Regions from separate parts of the Thauera sp. SWB20 genome, predicted to be linked through region 1. Evidence: predicted binding sites of a transcription regulator. Region 1 holds the regulator's gene; each other region holds the start of a gene.

Region 1 (7,472 bases):
GAACGTCGCGGCCGTGAGCGCCGCAACCAGTGCCTTCTTCATGCCAGGTGATGCCTCCGTTTGACCGCCAACCATACCATATCGAAGATGAGTTTCGCCCCCTTGTCCCATGATCCCGGCGCGCGTCGCCAGCGCATGCGCGAACATGCGCTGGCGTTGCGCGAGCGCCTGCCTGCCGAGCGTCGCGAGCGCCTCGCCGCGGCAATCGGCGAGCATCTCGACGACCTGGTCGGACGCTTGCAGCCACGCCGGCTCGCCTTCTGCTGGCCCTACCGCGCCGAGCCCGACCTGCGCCCGTGGGTGCAGGCCTGGCGTGCGGCCGCGCCCGGGCGGGTGGCGGCCTTGCCGGTGGTGCTCGAGCGCCATGCGCCGATGATGTTCCGCGCGTGGACGCCGGGCGTGCCGATGCCGCTCGACCGCCATGGCATCCCCCACCCGGCGGACGGCGAGGCGGTCGAGCCCGAGCTGGTGCTGATCCCCCTCAATGCCTTCGACGAACGCGGCTACCGCCTCGGCTACGGAGGGGGCTACTTCGACCGCACGCTGGCGGTGCTGCGCACCGTGGCGGTGGGCGTGGGCTTCGAGGTCGGGCGCGTGCCCGACACGCTGCCGCAGGAGTTCGATCGCCCGATGGACTGGCTGGTGACCGAGGCGGGGGTGGCGAAGCCGCGCGCCTGAGCGGCGGCTGCAACCCTGCACGGCCTGCCTGCGGGGCTCAGCTCCCGGACAGGAACATGCGGTAGGCGGGGTTGTCGGTCTCGGCCACGTAGTCGTAGCCGAGCCGCTGCAGGAAGGCGTCGAAGGCGTCCTTGTCGGCCGGCGGCACCTGCATGCCGACCAGCACGCGGCCGAAGTCGGAGCCGTGGTTGCGGTAGTGGAACAGCGAGATGTTCCAGTCCGAGCGCAGGTTGGAGAGGAAATTCATCAGCGCGCCCGGGCGCTCGGGGAAGACGAAGCGGTAGACCACCTCGTTTTCCACCTGTGGCGCGCGTCCGCCCACCATGTAGCGCACGTGCGACTTGGCCATCTCGTCGTCGGTGAGGTCGAGCGCAGGCAGCTCGTGGCGCTCGAGCATCTCCACCAGGCGTCCGACCTCGCTGCGGTTGTGCACGGTGACGCCGACGAAGATGTGGGCGCGCTCGGCGTCGGCGTAGCGGTAGTTGAACTCGGTGATGTTGCGGTTGCCGAGCACGCTGATGAACTTGCGGAAGGAGCCCGGCTTCTCGGGGATGGTCACCGCGAGCACGGCCTCGCGCTGCTCGCCGAGCTCGGCGCGCTCGGCGACGAAGCGCAGGCGGTCGAAGTTCATGTTGGCCCCCGAGGCCACCGCCACCAGGCTCTTGTCGCGCAGCTTGTTGCGGCGGGCGTACTCCTTGGCGCCGGCGACGGCGAGCGCGCCGGCGGGCTCGAGGATGGAGCGGGTGTCCTCGAAGACGTCCTTGATCGCGGCGCAGATGGCGTCGTTGTCGACCACGATCATCTCGTCCACATACTGCTGGCACAGGCGGAAGGTCTCGGCACCGACCTCCTTGACGGCGGCGCCGTCGGCGAAGATGCCGACCTGCTCGAGCGCGATGCGCTTGCCCGCGGCGAGCGAGCGCGTCATCGCGTCGGCGTCCACCGCCTCGACGCCGATGATCTTCGTCTCCGGGCGCAGGCGCTTGATGTAGGCCGCCACGCCGGCGATCAGCCCGCCGCCGCCGACACAGCAGAACACCGCGTGGATCGGCTTCGGGTGCGCGCGCAGGATCTCCAGGCCCACCGTGCCCTGGCCTGCGATCACGTCGGGGTCGTCGAAGGGGTGGACGAAGGTGAGTTTCTCGCTCTTCTCGAGCTCGAGCGCGTGCGTGTAGGCGTCGGAATAGGATTCGCCTGCGAGCACGACCTCGCCGCCGCGCGCCTTGACCGCGTCGATCTTGATCTGCGGCGTGGTGCTCGGCATCACGATCACCGCGCGCACGCCCAGTCTGGCCGCCGACAGCGCCACGCCCTGGGCGTGGTTGCCCGCCGAGGCGCAGATCACGCCGCGCTTCAAGGCCTGCGGCGACAGGTTCGCCATCTTGTTGTAGGCGCCGCGGATCTTGAAGCTGAACACCGGCTGCATGTCCTCGCGCTTGAAGTAGATGCGGTTGTGCGTGCGCGCCGACAGGTTGGTGGCGAGGTCGAGCGGTGTCTCGACGGCGACGTCGTACACCTGCGCGTTGAGGATGCGTTCCAGGTAATCGGGAGTGGAGCTCATGGCCGGCCAGTAGGCTGCTGCAAAGCGATCGAGCGTAACAGCCGGCGGCGCCGTGCCGCAAGTGCGGGTGGCTCAGTCGGCGCGGTAGGCCTCTTCGGCGTGCAGCGCGCGCGCCTGGCGGTCGATGAATTCCTGGGTGGAGTCGATGCCGCGCAGCTTGAGGATGGTCGAGCGCACTGCGGCCTCGAGCAGCACCGCGAGGTTGCGTCCCGCGGCCACCGGCAGCACGACGCGGGCGACCTTCACGCCGAGGATGTCCTGCGTCTCCTGCTGCAGCGGCAGCCGGCAGGGGTCGTCGGGACCGGGTTGGCGGCGGTCGAGGTGGCAGATCAGGCGCAGGCGCATCTTCCGCCGGCACGCGGTCTCGCCGAAGATGGTGCGGATGTTGATCAGGCCGAGGCCGCGCACTTCGATGAAATCCTGCAGCATCTCGGGGCAGCGGCCCTCGAGCACCGTGGGCGCGATGCGCGACAGCTCGACCACGTCGTCGGCGACGAGGCCGTGGCCGCGCGAGATCAGCTCGAGGCCGAGCTCGGATTTGCCCGCGCCGGAATCGCCGGTGATCATCACGCCGAGCCCGAGCACGTCCATGAACACGCCGTGCAGCGAGACCTTCTCGGCGAGCTCGCGCGACAGGTAGAGGCGGAGCTGGTCGATCACGCTCGCCGAGGGGTGGCGCGCGGTGAACAGCGCGACGTCGTGCGCCTCGCAGATGCCGTGGAGGATGTTGGGGATCTCGCAGCCGTCGGCGACGATGATCGCGGGGGGGTGCGCCGAGAGGATCTCGTTGAGGTGGTGGGCGACCTTCTCGTTCGCCTGGCGTTGCGCCCACGCGAGCTCTGCGGCGCCGAGCACCTGTAGCCGGGTGGGGTGGATCAGGTTGAGGTGGCCGACGAGGTCGGCCGGCCAGATGCGCTCTTCGGCGACCGACAGACGGGCACCGATCGGTCCGCTGACGTGGACGAGGCTCAGGCTTTCGCGGTGCGCCTCATACAGCCGGGTCAGGCTGGTTTGCCGCATCGGCACCCCAATTCACGAACAGGCGGTGGATCTGTGCGGCATCCGTCGCGCCGTGCAGGGTCTCGCGGAACTCGCGGTCGCTGAACATCTGCGCGAGCTCGGACAGCAGCTGCAGATGGGTTTCGTTGGCCTGTTCGGGCACGAGCAGCACGAACAGCATGTCCACCGGACGGCCGTCGGGAGCATCGAACTGCACCGGGGTGGCCAGGCGCAGAAAAGCGCCGGCGGCGTCCTTGAGCCCCTTGATGCGGCCGTGCGGGATGGCGATGCCCTGGCCCAGTCCGGTCGAGCCGAGGCGTTCGCGGGTGAACAGGCTGTCGAACACGGTGCTGCGGGCGATGCCCTGGTTGTTCTCGAACAGCAGGCCGGCCTGTTCGAAGACGCGCTTCTTGCTGCTCGCGTCGAGATCGATCACCACGTTGGAAAGCGGCAGGAGTTGGGATATCAGGCTCATTCGCAGGTGGGCTCGCGCACTCTTCCGTCAGCTGCCGCCAGGGGGGCGGGAATCCGGTCCGGGGCGTGTGCGGCCGCGCTTCGTGAAAACGCGCGCATTATAACCACACCCCGGACGGGGAGCTTCAAGCCGGTCCTCAGGCCTCGGGGACCTGGTGCTTGAGCGACTCGTGGTTATGGTCGGACTGCTTCTGCTTGTACTTCTGAACCTGACGGTCGAGCTTGTCGGTCATCGCGTCGATCGCCGCGTAGAGGTCGGCGTCGTCCGCTTCGACGAAGAGGTCCTTGCCGCGCACGTGCAGCGTCACCTCGGCTTTCTGCTTGAGCTTTTCGACCGACAGGATGACGGTGACGCTGGTGACGTTGTCGAAATGGCGGATGACGCGATCGAGCTTGGAGGTCACGTATTCGCGGATGGCGGGGGTGACTTCGACGTGGCGCCCGGTGATGTTCAGATTCATGGATGACTCCTGTTGTTGTCAGAGGGATTTGCGCAGGCTGACCGGCGGGATGTTGAGGGACTCGCGGTACTTGGCGATCGTGCGCCTCGCCACGACGATTCCCTGTTGGCCGAGAATTTCGGCGATCTTGGCGTCGGACAGCGGCTTCTTGCTGTCCTCCGCGTCCACCAGCTGGCGAATCAGCGCACGAATCGCCGTGGAGGAAGCCGCACCGCCGGTGTCGGTCGCGACATGACTGCCGAAAAAATACTTGAGCTCGAAGACTCCGCGCGGCGTCGCCATGTACTTCTGCGTGGTGACGCGCGAGACGGTGGATTCGTGCAGCTCGAGCTGGTCTGCGATCTCCCTTAGGGTGAGTGGCCGCATCGCCACGTCCCCATGATCGAAGAACTGCCGTTGCTGGTCAACGATGGCCTGGGACACGCGCAGGATGGTGTCGAAGCGCTGCTGGACGTTCTTGATCAGCCAGCGCGCCTCCTGCAGCTGCCCGCCGAGGCCGCCGCCCTGTGCGCGGTTCTGCTGGAGCAGACTGGCGTACAGGCGGTTGATGCGCAGGCGGGGCATCGCTTCCTGGTTCAGGCTCACGGTCCATTGGCCGCGCAGCTTGCGCACGACGACGTCGGGCAGCACGTAGCGCGTCTCGGCGGTGGAGTAGCGCGAGCCGGGGTGGGGGTCGAGGCTGCAGATCAGGGCCTGCGCTTCGCGCAGACCCTCGTCGTCACAGCCGGTGAGCTTGCGGATACGGGCGAAGTTGCGCTCCGCGAGCAGTTCGAGGTGGCTGGTCACGATCTCGAGAGCGAGAGGGCGTATCGGGCACTCGGGCAAGGCCTGGAGCTGCAGGGCCAGACATTCCTGCGGGCTGCGCGCGCCGATCCCGGCCGGCTCGAGGCTCTGCACGTGGCGCAGGGCGATGGCGAGCTCGTCGAGATCGACCTCGGCGTCCTGCGGCAACAGCTCGAGGAGATCTTCCAGCGGCTGGTGCAGGTAGCCGTCGTCGTCGAGTGCCTCGATCAGGAAGCGCACCAGCGCGCGGTCGCGGTCGGACAGGGGCGAGAGGGCGACCTGCTGGTCGAGGTGTTCGCGCAGCGACACGCCGGCGGCCTGGATGTCCTGGTAGTCGCCGTCCTCGTCGTCCTCGCTGCGGCTGGACGCGCCCTGACCCACGTTGGACCAGTCGATGCCCTCGTCCTCGCTGCTGCCTTCGCCGCCCTCGTGCGTGATCGACTCGCCCGCCGGTTCGGCGGCGGGTTCCGGCGCGGCTTCGCGCTCGGGCGCGTTGCCCGGCGGCGGCGCGGGGGCGTAGTCGACGCCGCCGTCGCCATCCTCGCGCTCGAGCATGGGATTCTCGAGCAGCACGCGCTCGATCTCCTGGTTCAGCTCGATCGTAGACAGCTGCAGCAGCTTGATCGACTGCTGCAGCTGGGGCGTCAGCGTGAGGTGCTGGGAGAGCTTGAGCTGGAGGCTGGGTTTCATCGCGGTCGGCAGGAGGGCGGGCTCACAGGCGGAAGTGCTCGCCGAGGTAGACCTGGCGCACGCGCTCGTTCTCGATGATCTCGGTAGGTTCTCCGCTCGCCAGCACGCGACCTTCGCTGATGATGTAGGCGCGGTCGCAGATGCCCAAGGTCTCGCGCACGTTGTGGTCGGTGATCAGCACGCCGATGCCGCGCTCCTTGAGGAAGCGGATGATCTTCTGGATGTCGATGACCGCGATCGGATCGACCCCGGCGAAGGGCTCGTCGAGCAGGATCAGGCGCGGGTCGGTGGCGAGCGCGCGGGCGATCTCGCAGCGCCGGCGCTCCCCGCCCGAGAGCGAGATCGCGGTGTTGTCGCGCAGGTGATGGATGCCCAGTTCCATCAGCAGTTCCTCGAGCCGCTCCTCGATCTGGCGGCGTTCAAGCCCCTGGAGTTCGAGCACGGCGCGGATATTCTCGGCCACGCTGAGCTTGCGGAACACGCTCATCTCCTGCGGCAGGTAGGACAGGCCCAAGCGCGCGCGGGCGTGGATCGGCAGGTGGGTGAGGTCGGTGCCGTCGAGGGCGATCTGGCCGCCGTCGGCGCGCACTAGACCCACAATCATGTAGAAGCAGGTGGTCTTGCCGGCGCCGTTGGGACCGAGCAGGCCGACGACCTCGCCCGAGCCGACCTCGAAGCCGACGTCATGCACCACGGTGCGCGCCTTGTAGCGCTTTTGCAGGCCGGCGACCTTAAGCAGACTCATCGTAGGGCTCTTTCAGCAGCTTGCGGATCAGCTCGGGGGCGAAGCCCCGGGTTTGCAGGAAGCGCGCCTGGCGCGCCCATTCGCGTGCGTCGGCGGGTGGGGTGGCGAAGCGGCCGTGCAGCACCGCGCGCGCCCGCTCGATCTCGGATTCTACGCACTCGTCGGCGAGCGCCTCGTCGATCCGGTCACGGTCGATGCCTCGCCGCACGAGCTCGTTGCGCAATCGTGCGGTGCCGAAGCGCGCCGCCTTGCCGCGCACGAAGGCCTCGGCGTAGCGCTCGTCGGACTGCAGGCCGAGCTCGCGCATGCGCTCGAGCACCGCTTCGATCTCGGCCGGCTCGCCATGGGGTGCGAGCTTGCGCGCAAGTTCGGCGCGCGAGTGGTCGCGCCGGGCGAGATGGCGGAGCGCACGTTCGCGCAGGCTCGGCTCGCCCATGTCGGTGCCGACGGGGTCAGGCCTCGGCCGGCGCCGGGGCGGACGCGGCGGCGGGCGGCAGCTCGGGCAGGCCGACCGCGACCCGCACCTTGTTCTCGATCTCGCGGGCCAGCACCGGGTTGGCGCGCAGGAACTCGCGCGAGTTGTCCTTGCCCTGGCCGATCTTGTCGCCCTTGTAGGCGTACCAGGCGCCCGACTTGTCGACGATCTTGTGCTCGACGCCGAGGTCGATGATCTCGCCTTCGCGCGAGATGCCCTCGCCGTAAAGGATGTCGAAGTGGGCTTCCTTGAACGGTGGCGAGACCTTGTTCTTGACCACCTTGACGCGGGTCTCGGAGCCGACCACCTCGTCACCCTTCTTGATCGTGCCGGTGCGGCGGATGTCCATGCGCACCGAGGCGTAGAACTTGAGCGCGTTGCCGCCGGTGGTGGTCTCCGGGCTGCCGAACATCACGCCGATCTTCATGCGGATCTGGTTGATGAAGATCACCAGGGTATTGGTGCGCTTGATGTTGGCGGTGAGCTTGCGCAGTGCCTGCGACATCAGGCGGGCCTGCAGGCCGGGGAGCTGGTCGCCCATCTCGCCCTCGATCTCGGCCTTGGGGGTGAGCGCGGCGACCGAGTCGATGACCACGATGTCCACGC
Region 2 (7,472 bases), on a different contig from region 1:
CCATCCGGGCCATCGGTGCGCACGAAATAGCTGCCGTCCTTGCGATAGAAGCGCGAGGTCACGCCATGCGCGGTGAAGGTGGCGTCGTTGAAGTCGCCCAGGACCTTGTCGGTTGCCGCCACGGCCATCGCCAACTCGTGATGCGAGCCGCGCCAGGCCTCGGCCTCCGCCTGATGGCAGGCGACGCAGCGGGTACTGCCGACATACCCGGAGCCAGCCACCGACCAGGGGGCCAACAGCAGGGCAAGAATGAAGACGGCGAGTTGCCTCATGTCAAGTCCGCTCCTGCGTCGTCACCACCCGGTCGCATGCCATGCCGGCAGCGACCGGGTCGCCCACTTCGCCCCCTCTAGTGGGCAGCCTTGGCGGCCTGCATGAAGGCGGCGGCATCCTTGGCCCAGGCGTCGATGGCCGGTTGCATCTGCTCGAGGGTCAGCGTGTCCTTGACGGTCTTCAGCTTCGCGCCTTCACCTTCACGCATGCCAGCGGCAACGAGCTGGCCGGTCGCGGTGTCGGTCACCTCGTATTCGAGAGCCAGAACAGCGCGTTTGGTGGTCTGGCCCATGGTCAGCACGAAGGCGACGGGCAGCAGCTGGTAAGGCTTCAGACCCTCGTCCTTGGCCGCTGCTGCGGTGACCGCCGGACGCATTCGCAGGACATTGGGCCCAGGCTTGTCGACCACGCGCACCACCGTCTGCAATTCGCGGCGAAAGGCCTCGTCGAGGGCGGCAGCGATCTGGTTCAGGGTCGCCATGCCCAGCTGTTCCGTCGGCTGCGGCGCCGGATGGAAGACCGTCTTGTCCACCATCACGGCGTCGTACTGAGCGAACGAGATCCCCGGGGCGACCCAGCGCCTGGCGCGTTCGCCCGACGGCGAACGGACCTCCTCCATACTGGCGTAGGTGGTGTCCTTGAGGAAACCGGACGGGGCGCCCAGATCTTTCTTGTCGTCGGCCAGCGCTTGATTGGCAAGGACACTGGCCGCCAGGGCCATGCCCGTCAAATAGGCAGGGAAACGCATCGCATTGCTCCTGAAGGCACATGAAGGGGGAGGTGTCTTGATCGTAAGCTGCCGACCGTTCGCCGACTATCGGGCTTTGGTCTTACAGCCAGGCTGAAGATCGCCTCGCGCACCCCCTCGGGCCGATCACCCTCGACGTGGTGAAAGCCCCTCATGCATCCGCCTTGAGATTCCAGGGCAGAAGGGCTGCGCCGTTGGCAGGCCTGCTTCGATCAGGACGACACCACCCCGATGCACGGCGGCAGCTGATCCTCCCCCGGCCAGCGCGACCAGTCGGGGTCGGGCAGCGCGTTGAAGACCTGGCGCAGGCTGGCGCCCCACTCCTTGTGGATCATGTCGAAATAAGGGTTGTCCCAATCCACGCTGACGTGGCGGGCGACGCGCAGTTCGTCGCGGCGGTAGATCAGCAGGTCGAGCGGCAAGCCCACCGACAGGTTGGAGCGGATGGTCGAGTCCATCGAGATCAGCGCGCACTTGGCGGCCTCGTCGAGCGAGGTCTTGCTGGTGACGATGCGGTCGATGATCGGCTTGCCGTATTTCGACTCGCCGATCTGGAAGTACGGCGTGTCGATCGAGGCCTCGATGAAGTTGCCGGCCGAGTAGATGTTGAACAGGCGCGGCGACTCGTCGCCGATCTGCCCGGCGAGGATGAAGCTGGCGTTGAACTCCACGCCGAACTGCTTGAGCGCCTCGGCGTCCTGGCGATGCACGCCGCGGATGGTCTCGCCGACCAGGCGGGCGCACTCGAACAGGGTCGGCGCGTTCCACAGGCTGTCGCGGTCCTGCACCGCGGCGTGCTCGCGCAGCAGGCTGATCACCGCCTGGGTGATGGCGAGGTTGCCGGCGCTCATCAGCACCAGCACGCGGTCGCCGGCACGCTCGAACACGGTCATCTTGCGGAAGGTGTTGATGTGGTCCACGCCCGCGTTGGTGCGCGAGTCGGACAGGCAGACCAGCCCCTCGTCGAGGCACATGGCGACGCAGTAGGTCATGGGTTCGATCCCGTCGGTTCATTGGCCCGGCCCCGGGTCCGGGCCGGAAGACGCCGCGTACCGGTCATGCCGCGACCGGAACCAGAAAGTTCTCGCCGATGCTGTCGCCGAGGCGGTTGATGCGCACCAGGAAGCGCTCCAGCCAGGGATGCAGGCCGGCATCGAAGATGTCGTCCATGCGCCCGTAGTGCAGCGTCGCGTGCAGCTCGCCGGCCTGGCGTGCGGCCTCGGCCGAGTGGATGCTGGCGATCTCGCCGAGGATGCCGTTGATCTCGTCCAGGCAGGCGTGCAGGGAGCGCGGCATGTCGGCGTTGAGGATCAGCAGCTCGGCCACCTTGTAGGGTGTGATCACGTCGCGATACACGTGGCGGTAGGTCTCGAAGGCCGACACCGAGCGCAGCAGCGCCCCCCACTGGTAGAAGTCGGTCGAGCTGGTGAGTCCCTCGGCCTTGGGCAGCAGGCTGTGGTACTTCACGTCGAGCAGGCGCGCGGTGTTGTCGGCGCGCTCGAGGAAGGTGCCCAGGCGCACGAACTTGAAGGCCTCGTCGTGCAGCATGGTGCCGAAGGTCACCCCGCGCAGCAGGTGGGAGCGGAACTTCACCCACTCGAAGAACTCGCCGAGGTCGGTGGCGCGCAGCTTCTGCGGCGTCATCTCGCGGATCTCGAGCCAGGTCGCGTTGGTGGTCTCCCACATCTCGGCGGTCAGCGTGCCGCGCACCGCGTGCGCATTCTCGCGCGCGGCGCGCAGGCAGTTCCACACGCTCGAGGGGTTGTCGCGGTCGAGCACGACGAACTCGATCACGTCGCAGGCGGAGAGCGGCCTGCCGGTGCGGGCGAAGGCCTCCGACAGTTCGCTGATGTCGAGGATAGCGGACCAGCTCTCGGTGTCGCCGCCGTTGGCCCCGGGCAGCAGCGACATGCGGTAGGACACGTCGAGCATGCGCACGGTGTTCTCGGCGCGCTCGGTGTAGCGCGCCATCCAGTACAGGTGGTCTGCGGTTCGGCTCAGCATGGGGGTTCTCCTTGGCAATTGCGCGGCGGCAGGCGGCTCAGCCCACCACCCAGGTGTCCTTGGTGCCCCCGCCCTGCGAGGAGTTGACCACCAGCGAGCCAGCCTTGAGCGCGACGCGGGTGAGGCCGCCCGGCACCATGCGGATCTCGCGTCCGCCCGAGAGCACGAAGGGACGCAGGTCGATGTGGCGCGGCGCGATGCCGGCGTCGACGAAGGTCGGGCAGGTGGACAAGGACAAGGTCGGCTGGGCGATGTACTTCTCCGGCGCGGCGAGGATGCGCTGGCGGAACTCCTCGATCTCGGCCTTGGTGGCCGCCGGCCCCACCAGCATGCCGTAGCCGCCGGCGCCATGGACCTCCTTGACCACCAGCTCGGGCAGGTGGGCGAGCGTGTAGGCGAGGTCGTCGGGTTCGCGCAGCATCCAGGTCGGGACGTTGTTGAGGATCGGCTCCTCGCCGAGGTAGAAGCGCACCATCTCGGGCACGTAGGGGTAGATCGACTTGTCGTCCGCCACCCCCGTGCCGACCGCGTTGGCCAGCGTCACCCGGCCGGCGCGGTAGGCCGACATCAGGCCCGGCACACCGAGCATCGAGTCGGCGCGGAAGACCTCGGGGTCGAGGAAGTCGTCGTCGAGGCGGCGGTAGATCACATCCACCCGCCGCGGCCCCTGGGTGGTGCGCATGAACACGGTGTCGTCCTCGACGAAGAGGTCCTGGCCCTCGACGAGCTCGATGCCCATCTGCTGGGCGAGGAAGCTGTGCTCGAAGTAGGCGCTGTTGAAGGCGCCCGGGGTGAGCAGCACCGCGGTGGGGTCGAGTACGCCGGCCGGCGCCACCGCGCGCAGGGTCTCGAGCAGCAGGTCGGGGTAGTGCTCGACCGGCTGCACGTCGTAGCGCGAGAACAGGTCGGGGAAGAGCCGCATCATCATCTTGCGGTTCTCCAGCAGGTAGCTCACCCCCGAGGGCACGCGCAGGTTGTCCTCCAGCACGTAGTAGTCGCCCTTGCCGTCGGCACCCGCGGCACGCACCAGGTCGATGCCGGCGATCATCGCGTACAGCCCGCCGGGCACGTGCACACCCTTCATCTCGGGGCGGAACTGGGCGTTGTCCAGCACCTGGTCGGCGGGGATGCGTCCGGCGCGCAGGATCTCCTGGCCGTGGTAGATGTCGGCGAGGAAGGCGTTGAGCGCGCGCACGCGCTGGCGCAGGCCGGCCTCCAGCGTGCGCCACTCGTCGCCGGGGATGATGCGCGGCAGCAGGTCGAAGGGGATCAGGCGCTCCTTGCCGCCGTCGGCGCCATAGACGTTGAAGGTGATGCCGACGCGGTGGAAGGCCAGGTCGGCCTCCTTGCGCTTGCGCGCGATCAGCTCGCGCGGGGTGTGCCCGAGCCACTCGCTGTAGGGCTGGTAGTGCGTCCGGATCGTGCCGTCGGCGGCGTGCATCTCATCGAAAGGCTTGGCGGCGTTCATGGCGTGCTCTGCGCGGATGGTTTATCGACTCCCTCGCAGGGCCTACAGCAGAAAGCGTGCCAAGCCCATGAAACGCGCAAAGCCGCGCCGACAACGGGGTCGGGCACGTCGACGTCCGCGGGCACCGCGCTGGTGCGCACCATGGTGGCCGCCGACGCATCAATCTGGTGCGTCGGCGGCACGCGCCGGGCGCCCGCCCCGCCGTGGGGGCGGGCCCTCCTCCACCGGCATCACCGTCACCGCGACCTCGACGCCGTGCCCGCCCCCGCCGAGAATGACGCCGCGCAGCGGACACACGTCGCCGTAGTCCCGCCCCCAGGCCAGCGTGATGTGACCGCTGCCAGGCTGCAGGTCGTTGGTCGGATCGATGTCGATCCAGCCCGCGCCCGGGCACCACAGCGCCACCCAGGCGTGCGAGGCGTCGGCGCCGATCAGGCGCGGCTGGCCCGGCGGCGGCTCGGTGAGCAGGTAGCCGGAGACGTAGCGCGCAGCCAGGCCGAGCGCGCGCAGACAGGCGATCATCAGGTGGGAGAAGTCCTGGCACACCCCACGGCGCGCCGCGAAGACCTCCGCCACCGGGGTGGCGACGCTGGTCGCCGCGGGATCGAAGCGAAAATCGGCGTGGATGCGCGCCGACAGCGCGAGCAAGGCGTCGAGCACCGGCCGCCCCGGGGTGAAGCTCGCCAGCGCATAGTCGGCGTACTGCGCCGCCTCGTCGCCCAGCGCCACGAAGGGCGAAGCGAAGCGGTACTGCCCGGCGTCGCGCGCGTCGGCGCGCAGCGGCGCGTGGCCGGAGAGGCCGTCGCGCAGGTGGTCGCGCGCGGTCTCCCAGGGCGGACTCGCCGCCGGCTCGGGCCAGGCCGGCGGGTCGACGCGGATGCGGCTGCGTGCGCGCACGACGAGTTCCGTGTGCGGCGCGTGCAGCGCGAACGCGGTCACCGGGTTGCCGAAGAAGTCGCTGCGCTCGCTACGCCGGGCCGGCGCCGGCGCGATCTCCAGGTGGTGCGCGAGGGTGCGCTGGCCGGCGCATTCGCGCGGGCGCAGGTGAGCCACCTGCTGCGACAGCGCCACCGCACTGTCGTAGCGGTAGGTGGTGTCGTGGAGGATCTCGTAGAGCGCCATCGCCGCCGCCCTACAGCGACACGGTCGCCCGGCTGCGGGCGTCGAGGTGGGTGAAGTAGCGCCGCGCCAGCGCATCGGCGAGCTCGTTGCCGCCGCGCCAGATGTCGTCCAGCACCTGCCGCAGGGGCTCGCAGTGGCGCGCCTGTGCGGCCGCGCGGCTACGCGCGCCGGCCAGCTCGTGCACGAAACAGTCGCACAGCGCGAGCGCGTCGAGCGCGGCCAGGCGTTCGCGCAGCGGCGCGGCGAGCGCGGCGCCGTCGGGCAGCAGGGCGACGTGCTCGGCGAGCGAATCGAGCTGGTAGCGCAGCGCGCGCGGGTTGTCGCCGTCGAGCATGACCAGCTCGGCCACCGGCTGCGGGGCCAGGCCGCGCGCGTGGCGGCTGCGGTAGCGCAGCTCGGCGTCGGTGATCGCGAGCAGCACCTTGAGCCCGCCTTGCGAGGGCTCGAGCAGCAGCGCCGACAGCGCGGCGGCGAGAAACTGCAGGCGCTCGATGCGCCGCCCGATCGACAGGAAGCGCCAGCCGGCGTCGCGCGGCATGCTCTCGATGACGAAACCCGACAGCGTCACCAGCGACAGCAACGACTCGTCCAGGCGCTGCAGCGCCTCGCCGAGGCGCGGGGCCTGAGCCGGCGCCGCGGCAAACTCCGACAGGCGGTTGTAGATGCGCCAGCTGTCCGGCGACAGGCGGTCGCGCACCAGGGCTGCGACGCGCAGCACCTGGCGCAGGTTGGCCACCACGCTGCCGGGCTGGGCGGGATCGAAGAGCGCCTGAGCGAGCGGCGCGGGGGGTGTGGGTGCCGCGTCGGCCTCCCCCGCCACGGTGGCGAGCAGGCCGCGCTGCCGGCACAGCGCCTGCAGGGCCGCGGTCACCTTGCCATCCTCGCCCAGCCACGAGGCCTCGCCGGCCTCGCCCAGGCGCGCCAGCGTCTCGCGGCCGAGGCGGGCGGCAGCGTCGGCGCGCTCGCTGTAGCGTCCGAGCCAGAAGAAGTTCTCCGCCACCCGGCTCGACAGGCCGAGCACGCGCGCCCCCCCGGCAAAGGGCGCGAGCTGGCCGGGCACGATGCGCGGCACCGGACGCGGCCGCGCCGGCGAGCCGAGCACCCAGGCGTCCTTGCTGCCGCCGCCGTGCTGCATCGACACGATGCGCATGTCGGCCTCCGAGGCCACCCGGACGAGCCCGCCCGGCAGCACGCGAAACCCCTCCGCCCCCGCCGCCGCGAACACGCGCAGCCCGATGTTGCGCGCGACCAGCGCGCGCGCGTCGCGCGCGGGCGCCTTGTTCCCGGCGCCGCCCGCCTCGTCCGCCAGCACCGGGGCCTGCGAGAGGTTGACCATCTCCTGCGCGACGAAGTCGAAGGGCCGCAGCGCGATCCGTGCCGCCAGCGCGTCGAGCTCTGCCACCGGCAGGTCGCCGCAGAACACCGGCCGCGCACCCAGGGTGGGGTAGGCCGGCTTGATCACCAGCTCGCGCAGGTGCTTCAGCGCGTATTCGCAGGCCGCCGGCTCGCCGCACCACCAGGTCGCCACCGAGGGCATGCGCAGCTTGCTGCCGAGCAGGTGCTCGCACAGCCGCGGCAGGTAGCCGAGCAACGCCCCGGTCTCGAGGATGCCGCTGCCGAGCGCGTTGGCCACCGTCACCATGCCGGCACGCACCGCCGCCACCAGGCCGGCGACGCCGAGCGCGGAGTCTTCGCGCAGTTCGAGCGGATCGCACCACAGGTCGTCCACCCGGCGCAGGATCACATGCACCCGGCGCAGGCCCTCGAGCGTGCGCAACCAGACCTTGTCGTCGCGCACGGTGAGGTCCTGGCCCTCGACGAGCGGGAAACCCATCTCGCGGGCGAGGAAGGCGTGCT
Region 3 (7,472 bases), on a different contig from region 1:
GAGGCTTCGCCCTTGCCCATCAGCAGGGTGAACATCTTCAGCGTGTCCTGCAGCGCGCCGCTGCGCACCTTCACCGGCAGCACCCGACGGGTGGCCGGGTCCATGGTGGTCTCGCGCAGCTGGTCGGGGTTCATCTCGCCCAGGCCCTTGAAGCGGCCGATCTCGATCGCGTCGGGCTTGAAGCCTTCCTTCTCCAGGCGCTCGCGCATCGCGGCGAGCTCGCCCTCGTCGAGCGCGTAGAGGCGGCGCGGCGGGCGCTTCTTGCCTTGTGCCGGGACATCGATGCGGTACAGGGGCGGCTGCGCCACATACACGTGGCCGCGCTCGATGAGCTTGGGGAAGTGGCGGAAGAACAGCGTCAGCAGCAGGGTCTGGATGTGGGCGCCGTCGACGTCGGCGTCGGACATGATGACGACCTTGCCGTAGCGCAGCCCGGAGAGGTCGATCGGGCTGTCGGCGGTATGCGCGTCCACGCCGAGGGCCACCGCGATGTCGTGGATCTCGGCGTTGGCGAAGAGGCGATCCGGGTCGATCTCCCAGGCGTTCTGCACCTTGCCGCGCAAGGGCAGGATGGCCTGGGTCTCCTTGTTGCGCGCCATCTTGGCCGAGCCGCCGGCGGAGTCGCCCTCGACCAGGAAGAGCTCGTTGTCGGCGAGGTCCTCGGACTCGCAGTCCGACAGCTTGCCGGGCAGCACCGCCACGCCCGAGGTCTTCTTCTTCTCGACCTTCTGCGCGCTCTTCTGGCGCGCAAGCGCCTGCTTGATGGAAAGCTCGGCGATCGCGCGGCCGGCCTCGACGTGGTTGTTGAGCCAGATCTCGAAGGGGTCGCGCAGCTGGCTGGAGACGAGCTTGACCGCCTCGCGCGAGTTGAGCTTTTCCTTCACCTGGCCCTGGAACTGCGGGTCGAGCAGGCGCGCCGAGAGCACGAAGCTCATGCGCCCGCACACGTCCTCCTGCTGCAGCTTCACGCCGCGCGGCAGCAGGGTGTGGTGGTCGATGAAGGACTTCATCGCCTCGAACACGCCGGCGCGCAGGCCGGATTCGTGGGTGCCGCCGTTCACGGTCGGGATCAGGTTGACGTAGGACTCGCTCGGCACCGGGGATTCGAACCATGCCAGCGCCCACGCCGCGCCTTCACCGGCGGCGAAGGTCGGATCGTCCTTGGCGGCGTATTTCTCGGCGGTGAAGATCGGCGCCACCGGCTCGACATCGCCCGCGAGCTCTTTCAGATAACCGGCGAGGCCGTCGGGGTAGGACCACGTCTTGGTCAGCGCCGGGCCGTTCGCCTGCTCGATGTCGAGCCGCACCGCGACCCCCGACAGCAGCACCGCTTTCGAGCGCAGCAGGCGCTCGAGCTCGTTCATCGGCACGCGCGGAGATTCGAAGTACTTGCCGTCCGGCCACACCCGCACCCGGGTGCCGGTCTGGCGTCCGCAGTCGCCCTCGACGCGCACCGGGCCGATCGTCTCGCCGCCGTCGGAGAAGTCGATGCGGTGGATCTTGCCCTCGCGCCTGACCTCGACCTCGATCCGGGTCGACAGCGCGTTGGTCACCGACACGCCGACGCCGTGCAGGCCGCCCGAGAAGGCATAGGCCGAGTTGCCCTCGCGCTTGTCGAACTTGCCGCCGGCGTGCAGCCGGGTGTAGGCCAGCACCACCACCGGGACGCCTTCCTCGGGGTGCAGTCCGACCGGGATGCCGCGGCCATCGTCGGCCACGGTGACCGAGCCGTCGACATGGAGCGTGACGTGGATCTTTTTCGCGAAGCCGCCGAGCGCCTCGTCGGCGGCGTTGTCGATCACCTCCTGGATGATGTGCGCCGGGCTGTCGGTGCGGGTGTACATGCCGGGGCGTTCGCGCACCGGCTCGAGCCCTTTCAGGACGCGGAAGGAGGATTCGTCGTACTGCTTTGGAGTGCCTTGCGTGCCGGCCATGCTGACTGCCCGTTCGAACTTGCGAAGGGCGCAAGGATAGCAGAGCGAAGGGCTGTATGTATGTTCAGGCGCTGCCGAGCATGCGCCCGCCGCCAATGGCGCGGGTATGGCCTTCGGCGTCGTAGAGCGGCGGCTGGTCGGCGGCCGAGAGCAGCAGGCTGAGCGCGGCCTGATTGTGCGCCATGCGCTCGGTGATGAGCTTGCCGTTGAGGGCGTTGCGCTCGCGCGTCGTGCGGGCCAAGCCGAGGACCTCGTCCCAGCGCGCCAGCACGCGCGGCAAGCCGGCGAGCCAGTCGCGAATCACGGTGTCGGAGACCGCCTGGCCGAAGCGGCCGAGCAGCAGGCTACGGTCGTCGGAGAGCCGTTGCAGGCGGCGGTAGCGTTCGTTCTTGTCCTGGCAGAGCACCACCAGTGCATCGACCTCCCCGGCGATCAGCAGCGCCTCCTCGCGCGCGAGCAGCTCGACGAACTCTCCGAGCTGGATCGCTTCCGCTTCGATCAGCAGCGCGAGGCGCTGGCGGTCGGCGGAGGAGGGCGGGACGGCAGGACGGTTCATGCGCGGTGAAGCGTTCAGCGCTGGCCTGCGAGCATCTCGCGCACGCTGTCGATCAGCCCGTCGGCGATGCGTCCGGCGTCGATCCTGAATTCGCCGTTGGCGATCGCCTGCTTGATCTCCTCGACGCGCTGCGCGTCGACGACCGGGGTCTGGGCGATGCTCGCCTCGGCCTTGGCGAGGCTGGACGACAGCGAGGAGAGCTGGACCTTTTCGCTGCCGGCGGAGACCGTGGCGCCGGGGCTCGCGGGGCTGCGTGGGCGGGCCTCCGCTGCGGTGGAGGGGGCAATCGCCTTGCCCGAGCTTTCGATTTTCATGGCGCAGTTCCCATACAGAGTGACTCTGACGTTCTCTTCGGCGCGATGGCGTGGAACTTGAGCGATTAAAGCATGAAATCTTTCACGCTCGGCCATCCGCTCGCGGCCGTCTCCGTTCGGCACGCAGCCGCCTCAGAACTCCAGCGCCACTGCGCCGCCCGCCTGTGCGGTCCCGGTGACGACCTGGCCGTCGGCCAGGCGCACCCTCACCTTCTCACCCGGGGCGGCGTTGTTCATCGCACGGCCTTCGCTCGCCACCCGGAAGCCCGCGCCCACGCCGAGCACGCTCACGGTCTGGCCCTGGCGCACCGCGTGGGGTACGCGCAGCATGTCGCCGCGCAAGGGGCTGCCGGCGGCGACCGCGATGCGGGTGTGGTGGCCGCTGGCCTGGGTGGGGTCGGTGAGGAGATTGTCGGGGAGCGCGGTGAGGTCGCCCCTGCGCTGCCCGAGGTCGGCGGGGCCGAGCACCTGGCCGGCGCGCAGCGGGCGGGCGGCGATCAGGTAGTCGGCGACCACGGCGACGCGCGCCTGCAGGTAGGCGGTCCACGTCACCGGTGAGTCGCAGCGCACACCGACGCTGAAGCGTCCCCACGCGCGCGTGCCCGCGGGCAGGAAGGGTTCGAGCGCGGCGCAGGCGGGCAACTGGCTGTTGGGATCGAGCGGCGCGAGCTCGATCGACACCTCGCCGGGCAGGCCGGCGACCTGGCGCTGCAGGAACTGGCGCACGCGGGCCTCGACCGCCCCCTCGGCGTGCTGGGCGATCGCGGCGGGGGAGGGAAGCAGCACGAGGGCCGCGCACAGCGCAGCGGCCGGGCCGCGCAGTCGCCTTGCGGCGAGCCTGCGGTGGAGGGGAGTCGTCATGGCGGGATTGCACCATGACCCCCGCCGGCCTGGCAACCGGCAGCGCCCGCCGGCAATCCTTGCCGGCGGATGGCGGCGAAATTGGCCGGGCTTTGCCCCCCTTATCGGCGCCAGGGTCTTGCCGGCCCGCGCCTACCATCGCTGGCATGGAAACTGCGTCCGGAACGTCCGGGCGCACCGTCCCGGGAGCACAGCGATGAAGACCCTTTTCGACCGGCAGATCCAGTTCCACCAGACCGCGCTGAACCTGCAGGCGCACCGCCAGCAGCTGATCGCCTCGAACATCGCCAACGCCGACACGCCGCACTACAAGGCGCGCGACGTGGATTTCCGCGCCGCGCTGCAGGGCGCGCTCAATGCCTCGCGGGAGGGTGTGCAGATGGCGACCACGCAGGCGGGCCACATCGGCAGCGCACCCGCGCCTGCGCTCGAAAGCCTGACCGGCTACCGCAGCGAGCTGCAGTCCGCGGTGGACGGCAACACGGTGAACATGGACGTCGAGCGCGCCGCCTTCGCCGAGAACGCCTTGCACTACGAGGCCAGCGTGACCTTCATCAACGGCATGCTGCGCTCGATGAACACCGCGATCACCGGCCAGTAAGGAGAGCCGCCATGAGCATGCTGAACGTCTTCCAGATCGCCGGCTCGGCGCTCAATGCGCAGTCGCTTCGCCTCAATGCCACCGCCTCCAACCTTGCCAACGCCGACAGCGTCACCTCCGAGGACGGCCAGCCCTACCGCGCCAAGCAGGTGGTGTTCGCCGCGCGCCCGGTCGCCGGCCCGGCGGCGGTCGGCGTGCAGGTGACCCAGGTGGTCGAGAGCGCCGCGCCCCTGCGGCTGGTCTACGAGCCCAACAACCCTGCCGCCAACCCCGACGGCTACGTCGAAATGCCCAACGTCAACGTGGTCGAGGAAATGGTGAACATGATCTCCGCCTCGCGTTCCTACCAGAACAACGCCGAGGTGATGAGCACGGCACGAACCTTGCTTCAGCGTACCTTGCAGATCGGCCAGTAAGCACCCCGCAGGCGCCGTGACGCGGAAAACGCCGACAGCAGGAGAGAGGAATGAGCAGCGTAACGAACAACCAGGACATCGCGGCGAGCGTGCTCGCCAAGATCAACACGCGCGAGGAGTCGAAGGCTTCGGCCTCCGGCGACATGAACTCGCGCTTCCTCACCCTGCTCACCACCCAGCTGAAGAATCAGGATCCGCTCAACCCGATGGAGAATGCGGAGGTCACCTCGCAGCTCGCACAGATGAGCACGGTCGACGGCATCGAGCGCCTGAACAAGATGTTCCAGAGCTTCGTCGATGGCCAGAGCGCCTACGACTCGATGCAGGCTGCCGCGCTCGTCGGGCGCGGCGTGCTGGTGGAGGGGAAGAAGCTGACCCTCACCGAGGCCGGCGCGGTAGGCGGTTTCGAGCTCGATGCCGCGGCCGACAGCGTGGTGCTGTCGATCAAGGACGCCGCCGGCCTCGAGATCAAGAAGATCGAGCTCGCTGACGTCAAGGCGGGCAGCCAGAACTTCATCTGGGACGGTACCGCCAGCGACGGTTCGCGTGCCGTCGACGGCGCCTACACGGTCGAGCTGAGCGCGCTCGCCGAGGGCAAGAAGGTCACGGGTCGGACGCTCGAGTTCGGCCCGGTCACCAGCGTGATCCGCGGCGCCTCGGGTACCGACTTCCAGGTCGGCTCGCTCGGCATCTTCAAGTACGACGACATCAAGCAGATTCTCTGATCCGGAGCCTCGATCATGTCTTTCCAGCAAGGTTTGAGCGGCCTGAGCGTTTCCTCCAAGGCCCTGGACATCATCTCCAACAACGTCGCCAACACCAACACGATCGGCTTCAAGACCGGCTCCGCGATCTTCTCGGACGTCTTTGCGGCCTCGCTGACCGGCTCGATCTCGGGCAAGCAGGTGGGTGTGGGCGCCACGCTCGGTGCGGTGCGGCAGACCTTCACCCAGGGCAACCTCACCACCACCAACAACCCGCTCGACCTGGCGATCAACGGCGACGGCTTCTTCGTGGTCAGCCGCGAAAACGGCCCGGACGTGTATACCCGCAACGGCCAGTTCGAGCTCGACAAGGAGGGTTTCATCCGCACCCCCACCGGCGAAAGGCTCAAGGGCTTCCAGAGTCCGGTCACCCCGGGCGCCCTGCCCACGCCGATCGGCGGCCTCAAGGACGTCCAGGTGCCGATCGTCGGTTCCCAGCCCATGCCGACCAGCCGGGTGGAGATCGGCGGAAACCTCGATGCGAACGACCTGAGCGCAGCCCAGCGCTACCCACAGCTGTTCGGCTCGACCTTCACGTTTCCGCTCCCTGCGGGCGAGAACTGGCAGGACGCGCGCACCTACAATTTCTCGACCTCGATCAAGGCGTACGACAGCCTCGGGAAGTCGCACGAGCTCACCTACTACTTCGCCAAGGTGACCCCGACCCCGAACGATCCGGTCAACACGAACGAGAACACCTGGAAGGTCTTCACCAGCGTGGACGGCGGCTATCCCTTGGGGGTCGGGACCGATGGCTCGATCGAGGACCCGAGCGTGATCTGGAGCCTGACCTTCAACGAGAAGGGTACGGTGAACACGCCCATCGTCGGGCCGACGGCTGCGAATCCGCTGGCGATCCCGGCTTCCTACACGCCGGGTGCGGACCGCATCCGTTTCCACGTCGATTTCAGCGACATGCGCCAGATCGGTGGCTCCTACCTGATCACCGAGCTCACCCAGGACGGCTACACCGGCGGCGAGCTCGCCGGAGTCAGCGTGGGGCGGGACGGCATCGTGACCGGTCGCTACACCAATGGCGAGACGCGCGAACTCGCCCAGCTCGCGCTGCAGACCTTCCGCAATCCGAACGCGCTGCTGTCGATCGGCAACAACTTCTGGGAAGCGACCACCGAATCCGGCCTCACTGCGCCGTCCAAGGCCGGCGAAGGGGTCGCGGGCGTGGTCTCGGCGGGCATGATCGAGGACGCCAACGTGGAGCTCACCAACGAGCTGGTGCAGATGATCGTGCAGCAGCGCAACTACCAGGCCAACGCGCAATCCATCAAGGCGCAGGACCAGGTCCTGCAGACCCTGGTGAACCTGCGCTGATCCTGAAACCTGCCTGACACGAGAGGCCAGCGATGGACCGCCTGATCTACACCGCGATGACCGGCGCCAAGGGCACCATGGACCAGCAGGCGGCGGTCGCGCACAACCTCGCCAACGTCGACGCCACGGGTTTCCGCGCAGAGTTGCACAAGCTGCGCGCGGTCGAGGTGCAGACCGAGGCGCTGCGCACGCGCGCCTTCACGGTCGACGCCAGCGTCGCCAACGACTTCACCGAGGGGCCGCTGCAGTTCACCGGCCGGCCCTTCGACGTCGCGCTCGCCGGCAAAGGCTGGCTGGCGGTGCAGATGCCGGACGGCAGCGAGGCCTACACCCGCAACGGCAGCCTCGCGGTGAGCGCCAACGGCGTCCTGCAGACGCGCGACGGCAGGCCGGTGCTGGGCGACGGCGGGCCGGTCACGATCCCGCCCGACAACGAGATCACCATCGGTGTCGACGGTTCAGTCTCGGCCTTGCAGCCCGATCAGCCGGGTGTGGTCAACGTGGTCGCGCAGCTCAAGCTGGTGAATCCGCCCGAGGCGCAGCTGGTGCGTGGCGACGACGGCCTCTTCCGCCTGCAGGGCGGGGCGCCCGCGCCGGTCGATCCCAATGTGCGCGTCGCCGGGGGCTATCTCGAGGGCAGCAACGTCAACGTGGTCGACCAGATGGTGCAGATGATTTCGCTTGCCCGTCAGTTCGA
Region 4 (7,472 bases), on a different contig from region 1:
GGTCCACGACAGGCGCATCGCGTTCTGGCTCATCTCCAGGCCCGAGGTCGCCACGCCGCCGGCGTTGGAGGCCTTGCCCGGCGCATACAGCACGCCGTTGTGCTCGAAGATCTTCGCGGCTTCCATGGTGCTGGGCATGTTGGCGCCCTCGGCGACCGCGATCACGCCGTTCTTGACCAGGGTGGCGGCGTCGTTGCCGTCGAGCTCGTTCTGGGTCGCGCACGGCAGCGCGACTTCCACCGGCACATGCCACGGACGCACACCCGGCTCGAAGCGGGCGCCGACGCGTTCGGCGTATTCGGAGGCGCGGCCGTAGTAGTGGTTCTTGATCTCCATGAGGATCGCCAGCTTCTCGGGGGTGAAGCCGGCCTCGTCGATCACGGTGCCGCTCGAGTCGGAGCAGGTGATCGGCTTGGCGCCGAGCTCCATCAGCTTCTCGATGGCGTACTGGGCGACGTTGCCCGAGCCCGACACCGAGACGCGCATGCCCTTGATGTCGCGGCCGGCGCGCTCGAGCATGGCGTTGGCGAAGTAGACCGTGCCGTAGCCGGTCGACTCGGGACGGATCAGCGAGCCGCCGAAGGACAGGCCCTTGCCGGTGAACACGCAGGCCGAGTTGTTCGACAGCTTCTTCATCATGCCGGCCATGAAGCCGACCTCGCGGCCGCCCACGCCGATGTCGCCGGCGGGCACGTCGGTGTCGGGACCGACGTGACGGTACAGCTCGGTCATGAAGGCCTGGCAGAAGCGCATGACCTCACCCGGGCTGCGGCCCTTGGGATCGAAGTCGGAGCCGCCCTTGCCGCCGCCCATCGGCAGCGTGGTGAGCGCGTTCTTGAAGGTCTGCTCGAAGGCGAGGAACTTCAGGATCGACAGGTTCACCGAGGGGTGGAAGCGCAGGCCGCCCTTGTAGGGGCCGATCGCGGAGCTGTGCTGGATGCGGTAGCCGCGGTTGACCTGCACCTCGCCACGGTCGTCCACCCAAGAGACGCGGAACGAGATCGCGCGCTCGGGCTCGATCAGCCGGTCGAGGAGGGAGTGCTCCGCATAGCGCTTGTTGGCCGAGATGAAGGGCCACAGGCTCTCCATGACCTCGGTCACGGCCTGCAGAAACTCGGGCTGGCCGGGGTTGCGCTGTTCGACGTAGGCCAGGAACTCCTCGAGGGACTGATATTTCATGATGTTGGACCCATGGATTGATTGAAGACAGGTTTTTCTTGCGCACGCGCACACGCGATGGCCTCGGTTTTACCCGAGGCCATCGCGCAGTGCAGGCCAATATTGTGCATCAACTCCCCTCTTTGGTGCATGATCTTCGTCAAACCTGCGCCGACTATGACGTTTGACGCATTCATGCACCGTTCTTGTGCGTAACGATGAATGTCATCCGACCCTGCGTTCAGGCGCCGTGCATGGACCGGGAATGACCCAGGGGTTATCCTGACCGTGCACGTGTAGCCAAACCAACGACAGGGAGGTGTTCATGGGGCTGTTCGCATTCATCAAGGAAGCCGGCGAGAAGCTGTTCGGGACGGGCGAGGCCAACGCGGCGGCCGCCGATCCGGCCGCGGCCAATGCCAGGGCGGCGCAGGCGATCCATAACTACATCGTCGCGCTCAAGCTCGCGCCGGCGGACTTGGGCGTGAGCTTCGACGCCGCGAAGAGCCTGGTCGTCGTCAGTGGCACCGCGCCCGACCAGGCCACGCGCGAGAAGATCCTGCTCGCCGCCGGCAACGTCGCTGGCGTGGCCGAGGTCGAGAACCGCCTGTCGGTGGCGCGTGCCGAACCCGAGGCGCAGTTCCACACCGTGGCGCGCGGCGACACGCTGTCGGCGATCGCCAAGAAGTACTACGGCAACGCCAACCAGTACCCGGCGATCTTCGAGGCCAACAAGCCGATGCTGAGCCACCCGGACAAGATCTATCCTGGCCAGGTGCTGCGCATCCCGCCGCAGGCCTGATCACGCATCACCGGCAGGCGGCTTTGCGCTTGCCCCGCCGAGGCCCGGGCCGTTACGCTCGGGCCTCTTCCGTTTCCGCCTCCGCAAACATCCACCATGGCCCGCATCCGGATCGAGCTGCCCGAGCGCTTCACCTTCTCCACCGACATCCCGCTGCTGGTGTCGCACATCAACTACGGCAACCACCTCGACAACGCCCAACTGCTCGGCATCGTCTCCGAGGCGCGCGTGCGCTTCCTCAAGTCCATGGGCTATTCCGAGCTCGACATCGAGGGCCTCGGCATCATCGTCGCCGACGCCGCGCTGCAATACCGCTCCGAGGCCTTCCACGGCGAGACCATGCGGGTGGAGATGGGCGCGGCCGACTTCCATGAGCACGGCTGCGACCTGGTGTGGCGCATGGCGGAGGCGGCCAGCGGACGCGAGGTCGCGCGCGGCAAGACCGGCATCGTCTTCTTCGATTACGGCCAACGCCGCAAGGCGACGGTGCCGGAAGGTTTCGGCCGCCGCTTCGTTCCGGCCTAGGCACCCGTGGAGCGCGCACGCGTCGCGGTCGTCGGTGGCGGCCCCGCCGGCCTGATGGCGGCGGGCGCGCTCGCCGAGCGCGGCTGCACGGTCACGGTGTACGACGCCATGCCCTCGGTCGGGCGCAAGTTCCTGCTCGCCGGGCGCGGCGGGCTCAACCTCACCCACGCCGAGCCCCTGGCGGACTTCCTCGGCCGCTACGGCGCCCGCCGCGACACGCTCGCGCCGCGCATCGAGGTCTTTCCGCCGCAGGCGCTGCGCGAATGGGCGCACGGCCTGGGTGTCGAGACCTTCGTCGGCAGCTCCGGCCGCGTCTTCCCGCAGGAGATGAAGGCCGCGCCGCTGCTGCGCGCCTGGCTCGCCCGCCTGCGCGCGACCGGCGTGCGCTTCGCGGTGCGTCACCGCTGGCTGGGCTGGGCGGAGGATCCCGCGCAGGATGGCGCGCTCCGCGCGGGCCTGCAGCACCTGCGCTTCGCCACCCCGGACGGCGAGCAGACGGTCGAGGCCGACGCGCTCGTGCTCGCGCTCGGCGGCGGCAGCTGGGCGAAGCTCGGTTCCGATGGCGCCTGGGTGGCACCGCTACGCGCCGCCGGGGTCGAGATCGCCGACCTGCTCCCGGCCAACTGCGGTTTCGACGTCGTCGGCCCCGCCGGCACGGGCTGGAGCGCGCACTTCCTCGATCACTTCCGCGGCCAGCCGCTCAAGTCCGTCGCCGCACGCTGCACCGACCCCGCCGGCCGCGTCCATGCGCGCGCCGGCGAATGCCTGATCTCCGCCACCGGTATCGAAGGCGGCCTGGTCTATGCGCTCTCCGCGCCGCTGCGCGACACCCTGCTCGCGCGCGGCGAGGCCGTGCTCGAGCTCGACCTCGCCCCCGGCCGCAGCCTCGAGCGCCTCGCCGCCGAGCTTGCCCGCCCGCGCGGCAGCCGCTCGTTTTCCAGCCACCTGCACAGCCAGGCCGGCATCAAGGGCGTCAAGGCCGGCCTGCTGCGCGAATGCCTGGCGAAGGCCGAGTTCGACGATCCCGCCCGCCTCGCCGCGGCCATCAAGGCCATGCCGCTGCGCCTCGTCGCCACGCGCCCGCTCGACGAGGCCATCAGCAGCGCCGGCGGCGTGCGCTTCGAGGCGCTGGATGCGCAGCTGATGCTGCGCGCCCGCCCCGGCGTCTTCGTCGCCGGCGAGATGCTCGACTGGGAAGCGCCTACCGGTGGCTACCTGCTCACCGCCTGCTTCGCCACCGGCCTCGCCGCCGGAACCGCCGCCGCCGACTGGCTGTCGCAGCAACCCCGACCGCCCTGCCCCTGACGCCTCACTCCTTCCGCCTCACGCCTCACTCTTCACGCCTCGCACCCCAATGAACCTCCACCCATTCCTGGTCGCAATCGAAGTCGGCGGCACCCTGGCCTTCGCGATGTCCGGCCTCATCGAGGCCACCCGCAAGCGCATGGACATCGTCGGCGTGTTCTCGGTCGCCTTCGTCAGCGCCTTCGGCGGCGGCACCCTGCGCGACATCCTGCTCGACCGCCGCCCGCTGTTCTGGATCGAGAACCAGGAATACCTCTGGCTGGTGCTGGCCATGGTGGCGACGACGCCGCTATGGCTGCAGACCCTGCGCCACAAGGTCGGCGGCCGCCTGATGGAGCTCGCCGACGCGCTCGGCCTCGGCCTCTTCGCCATCTCCGGCGCCACTCTCGCCGACGCCGCCGGCATGCCGGTGCTGGTGTCGATGATGATGGGGGCGATCACCGCGGTGTTCGGCGGCGTGTCGCGCGACGTGCTGTGCAACGAGGTGCCCAAGGTCTATAGCGACCACCGCCCCTACGCCATGTGCGCGCTGTTCGGCTGCGGCGTCTTCCTCGCGCTCGACGCGATCGGCCTGCCGCTGCCGATCGCCACCCTGGCCGGCATCGCCGCCGCTACCGGCTCCCGCCTGCTCGCGCTCGTCTTCGACGTGCGCCTGCCGGCCTGGCCGGCGCATCGGGACTGAACGCGGGGTCGGCGAACGACCGCCTGCCAGTTACCAGTTCGACTCGCGCTCGGCCGTCGCGGTGATGCGGTGGATCGACAGGTCGGCGCCGTTGAACTCTTCCTCGTGGTCCAGGCGCAGGCCCACCGCGAGCTTGAGCCCGCCATAGACGAGCACCCCGCCGGCGAGCGCGACGGCGATCCCGAGCGCGGTCATGATCGCCTGCGAGGCGAACGCCACCCCGCCCAGCCCGCCCAGCGCCTGGCTGCCGAAGATGCCCGCCGCCAGCCCGCCCCAGGCGCCGCACAGGCCGTGCAGCGGCCACACCCCGAGCACGTCGTCGATCTTCCAGCGGTTCTGCGTCAGCGTGAACATCACCACGAACAGCCCCCCCGCCACCGCGCCGACCACCAGCGCACCGAGCGGGTGCATCACGTCCGAACCCGCGCACACCGCCACCAGCCCGGCGAGCGGCCCGTTGTGCACGAAGCCCGGGTCGTTGCGCCCGGCCGCGAGCGCCGCCACCGTGCCGCCGACCATCGCCATCAGCGAGTTGATCGCCACCAGCCCGGAGATGTTCTCCAGGCGCTGCGCCGACATCACGTTGAAGCCGAACCAGCCCACGATCAGGATCCACGCGCCGAGCGCGAGGAAGGGGATCGACGAGGGCGGATGCGCCGAGATCTGCCCGTTGCGCGCATAGCGCCCGCGCCGCGCGCCCAGCAGCAGCACCGCCGGCAGCGCGATCCAGCCGCCCATCGCATGCACCACCACCGAGCCGGCGAAGTCGTGGAACTCCGCCCCGAAGCTCGCCTTCAGCCAGGCCTGGATGCCGAAGGCCTGGTTCCACGCGATGCCCTCGAAGAAGGGATAGACGAAGCCGACGAGCAGGAAGGTCGCCGCCAGCTGCGGCTGGAAGCGCGCGCGCTCGGCGATGCCGCCCGAGATGATGGCGGGGATCGCCGCCGCGAAGGTGAGCAGGAAGAAGAAGCGCGTGAGCTCGAAGCCGTGGTGCTCCACCAGCGCGCCGGCGCCGGAGAAGAAATGCACGCCGTAGGCGATGCCGTAGCCGATGAAGAAATAGGCCAGCGTCGACACCGCGAAGTCGGACAGGATCTTGACCAGCGCGTTGACCTGGTTCTTCCGCCGTACCGTCCCCACCTCCAGAAAGGCGAAGCCGGCGTGCATGGCGAGCACCATGATGGCGCCCAGCAGGATGAACAGCACGTCGTTGCTCGTTTGAACGGGTTGCATGATGCCTCCGAAAGTGACGGGCATCCTTAGCAAGCACCGTTCCAGTGCGATGAATCGGGCGGAATCCAATGCGTCACGCCATGATGGTGCGCAGAAGACGCACCAGAGGGGTGCGTTCGTCAGGCAGCGCGCACCGTGGCGGGGCGTGGCGAGGAGCTCGTCATCGCGCGTGCCGGCCAAGCCGTCGCAGCGCGGACCGCCTGCCGTCCCGTACGCCGCAGGATCGCCGGCTCGTCGAAGAACCGCAGGTGTCGAGAGCCGACATGTCCGGTCAAGCGGGCGTATGATCCGCAGCCGACAAGCGCCAGTTGCGGCGCAGCAGCATGACGCGAAGGAAGTCTTGACTTGAAGGTTCGAGAGGTCCAGCACCCGGCGCACATCGTTCCGTTGGCCTTCCTGATCACGATCCTGATCGGGACCGCGCTGCTCATGCTCCCGCGCGGATGCGGTCGGCGCGCCATGGATCGCAGCCCTGTTCACCGCGGTGTCGGCCGTGTGCGTGACCGGCCTGGTGACGGTGGACACCGGCACCTACTGGTCGTCGTTCGGGCAGTGGGTGATCATGGCGCTGTTCCAGATCGGCGGCTTCGGGATGATGACCGCCGCCACGCTGCTCGGGCTGCTGGTCAATCGCTCCTTTCGCCTGCGCACACGACTCACGGCGCAGGCGGAAACCCACACACTCGGGATCGGCGACGTCAGCAGCGTCGCCAAGCTCGTGCTGTTCGTGACCGTGATCGTCGAGGTGATGACCGCACTGGCGCTGGCTCTGCGTTTGCATCTCGGTTACGACCTGCCTTTGGCCGAGGCTGCCTGGAGCGGCCTGTTCCATTCCGTCTCGGCCTTCAAAAACGCCGGCTTTTCGATCCACGCCGATGGCTTGATCCGCTACGCGTCCGACAGCTACTTCCTCGCACCCGTCATGCTTGCGATCGTGATCGGCGGTCTCGGCTTTCCGGTGCTGCAAGACCTCCGCAACAAGCTCAGGGACCCCCAGCATTGGTCCGTGCACACCAAGCTGACACTCGTGGGAACGGCCGTGCTGCTGGCTGGCGGCGCGATCCTGCTGCTTGCCTTCGAGTGGGCGAACCCGCGCACCCTCGGATCGATGCCGGCAGGGGACAAGCTGTTGTCGGCGATCTTCGCGTCGGTGTCGGCACGCACGGCCGGATTCAACTCGATCGATATCGGTGGGCTGACGCACGAGAGTCTCGGCCTGCACTACTTCCTGATGTTCATCGGCGGCGGCAGTGCCGGCACGGCCGGTGGCGTGAAGGTGGGCACGGCGATGATCCTGGTGATGCTGGTCATCGCCGAGATCCGCGGCCGGATGGACACCGAGGCCTTCGGCCGGCGCATCAGCCATTCGGCCCAGCGCCAGGCCATCACCGTGCTGGTCCTCAGCAGTGCGGTCGTCGTGCTGGGCACGGTGTTCATCCTGCACACCACCGAGATCGCCACCGACCGGGTCATCTTCGAGGTGATCTCGGCCTTCGCGACGGTCGGCCTGTCCACCGGCATCACTGCAGACCTGCCGGATTCCGCCCAGCTGATGCTGATCCTGCTGATGTACATCGGCCGGGTCGGCACCATCACATTGGCGGCGTCGCTCGCGCTCGGCGAGCACCGCATGCCCTTCCGCTATCCAGAGGAGCATCCCGTTGTTGGCTAGGTTATTTACAGAGCAGTTCGCCTTCTCGAAAGGCGACAGTGTGGTCGTGATCGGCCTCGGGCGCTTCGGGGGAGCCGTCGCCAATTCGCTGATGC

The links. The regulator sigma-54, encoded in region 1, starts transcription at its own class of promoters, with help from an activator protein. The targets are predictions, from matches to a motif close to TGGCACGCTTNCTGCTNA.
Region 2: PO78_RS14695 (circularly permuted type 2 ATP-grasp protein) is a predicted target of sigma-54. The motif match lies at 4,538-4,555, and genes of this name have one in related genera.
Region 3: flgB (flagellar basal body rod protein FlgB) is a predicted target of sigma-54. The motif match lies at 3,808-3,825, and genes of this name have one in related genera.
Region 4: PO78_RS00925 (ammonium transporter) is a predicted target of sigma-54. The motif match lies at 5,732-5,749, and genes of this name have one in related genera.

The regions. Positions count from the first base shown of each region.
Region 1 is NZ_JTDM01000019.1:100,670-108,141, forward strand. Features, by position in the region: gene PO78_RS12290 (lytic transglycosylase domain-containing protein) at 1-42, opposite strand, end outside; gene PO78_RS12295 (5-formyltetrahydrofolate cyclo-ligase) at 88-678, shown strand; gene ilvA (threonine ammonia-lyase, biosynthetic) at 716-2,239, opposite strand; gene hprK (HPr(Ser) kinase/phosphatase) at 2,312-3,259, opposite strand; gene ptsN (PTS IIA-like nitrogen regulatory protein PtsN) at 3,228-3,713, opposite strand; gene hpf (ribosome hibernation-promoting factor, HPF/YfiA family) at 3,850-4,173, opposite strand; gene PO78_RS12320 (RNA polymerase factor sigma-54) at 4,192-5,646, opposite strand; gene lptB (LPS export ABC transporter ATP-binding protein) at 5,669-6,391, opposite strand; gene recX (recombination regulator RecX) at 6,378-6,827, opposite strand; gene recA (recombinase RecA) at 6,844-7,472, opposite strand, start outside.
Region 2 is NZ_JTDM01000020.1:147,607-155,078, reverse strand. Features, by position in the region: gene PO78_RS14715 (tetratricopeptide repeat protein) at 1-272, opposite strand, end outside; gene PO78_RS14710 (DUF3313 domain-containing protein) at 350-1,021, opposite strand; gene PO78_RS14705 (proteasome-type protease) at 1,234-2,013, opposite strand; gene PO78_RS14700 (alpha-E domain-containing protein) at 2,078-3,025, opposite strand; gene PO78_RS14695 (circularly permuted type 2 ATP-grasp protein) at 3,063-4,493, opposite strand; gene PO78_RS14690 (transglutaminase family protein) at 4,653-5,615, opposite strand; gene PO78_RS14685 (circularly permuted type 2 ATP-grasp protein) at 5,626-7,472, opposite strand, start outside.
Region 3 is NZ_JTDM01000021.1:637,869-645,340, reverse strand. Features, by position in the region: gene PO78_RS20250 (DNA topoisomerase IV subunit B) at 1-1,934, opposite strand, end outside; gene PO78_RS20245 (flagella synthesis protein FlgN) at 1,999-2,490, opposite strand; gene flgM (flagellar biosynthesis anti-sigma factor FlgM) at 2,505-2,804, opposite strand; gene flgA (flagellar basal body P-ring formation chaperone FlgA) at 2,937-3,665, opposite strand; gene flgB (flagellar basal body rod protein FlgB) at 3,862-4,266, shown strand; gene flgC (flagellar basal body rod protein FlgC) at 4,278-4,682, shown strand; gene PO78_RS20220 (flagellar hook assembly protein FlgD) at 4,733-5,407, shown strand; gene flgE (flagellar hook protein FlgE) at 5,423-6,775, shown strand; gene flgF (flagellar basal-body rod protein FlgF) at 6,808-7,472, shown strand, end outside.
Region 4 is NZ_JTDM01000007.1:7,375-14,846, forward strand. Features, by position in the region: gene gdhA (NADP-specific glutamate dehydrogenase) at 1-1,179, opposite strand, end outside; gene PO78_RS22705 (hypothetical protein) at 1,176-1,355, opposite strand; gene lysM (peptidoglycan-binding protein LysM) at 1,484-1,960, shown strand; gene PO78_RS00910 (acyl-CoA thioesterase) at 2,057-2,485, shown strand; gene PO78_RS00915 (TIGR03862 family flavoprotein) at 2,492-3,790, shown strand; gene PO78_RS00920 (trimeric intracellular cation channel family protein) at 3,840-4,472, shown strand; gene PO78_RS00925 (ammonium transporter) at 4,503-5,705, opposite strand; gene PO78_RS00930 (TrkH family potassium uptake protein) at 6,205-7,377, shown strand; gene PO78_RS00935 (potassium channel family protein) at 7,418-7,472, shown strand, end outside.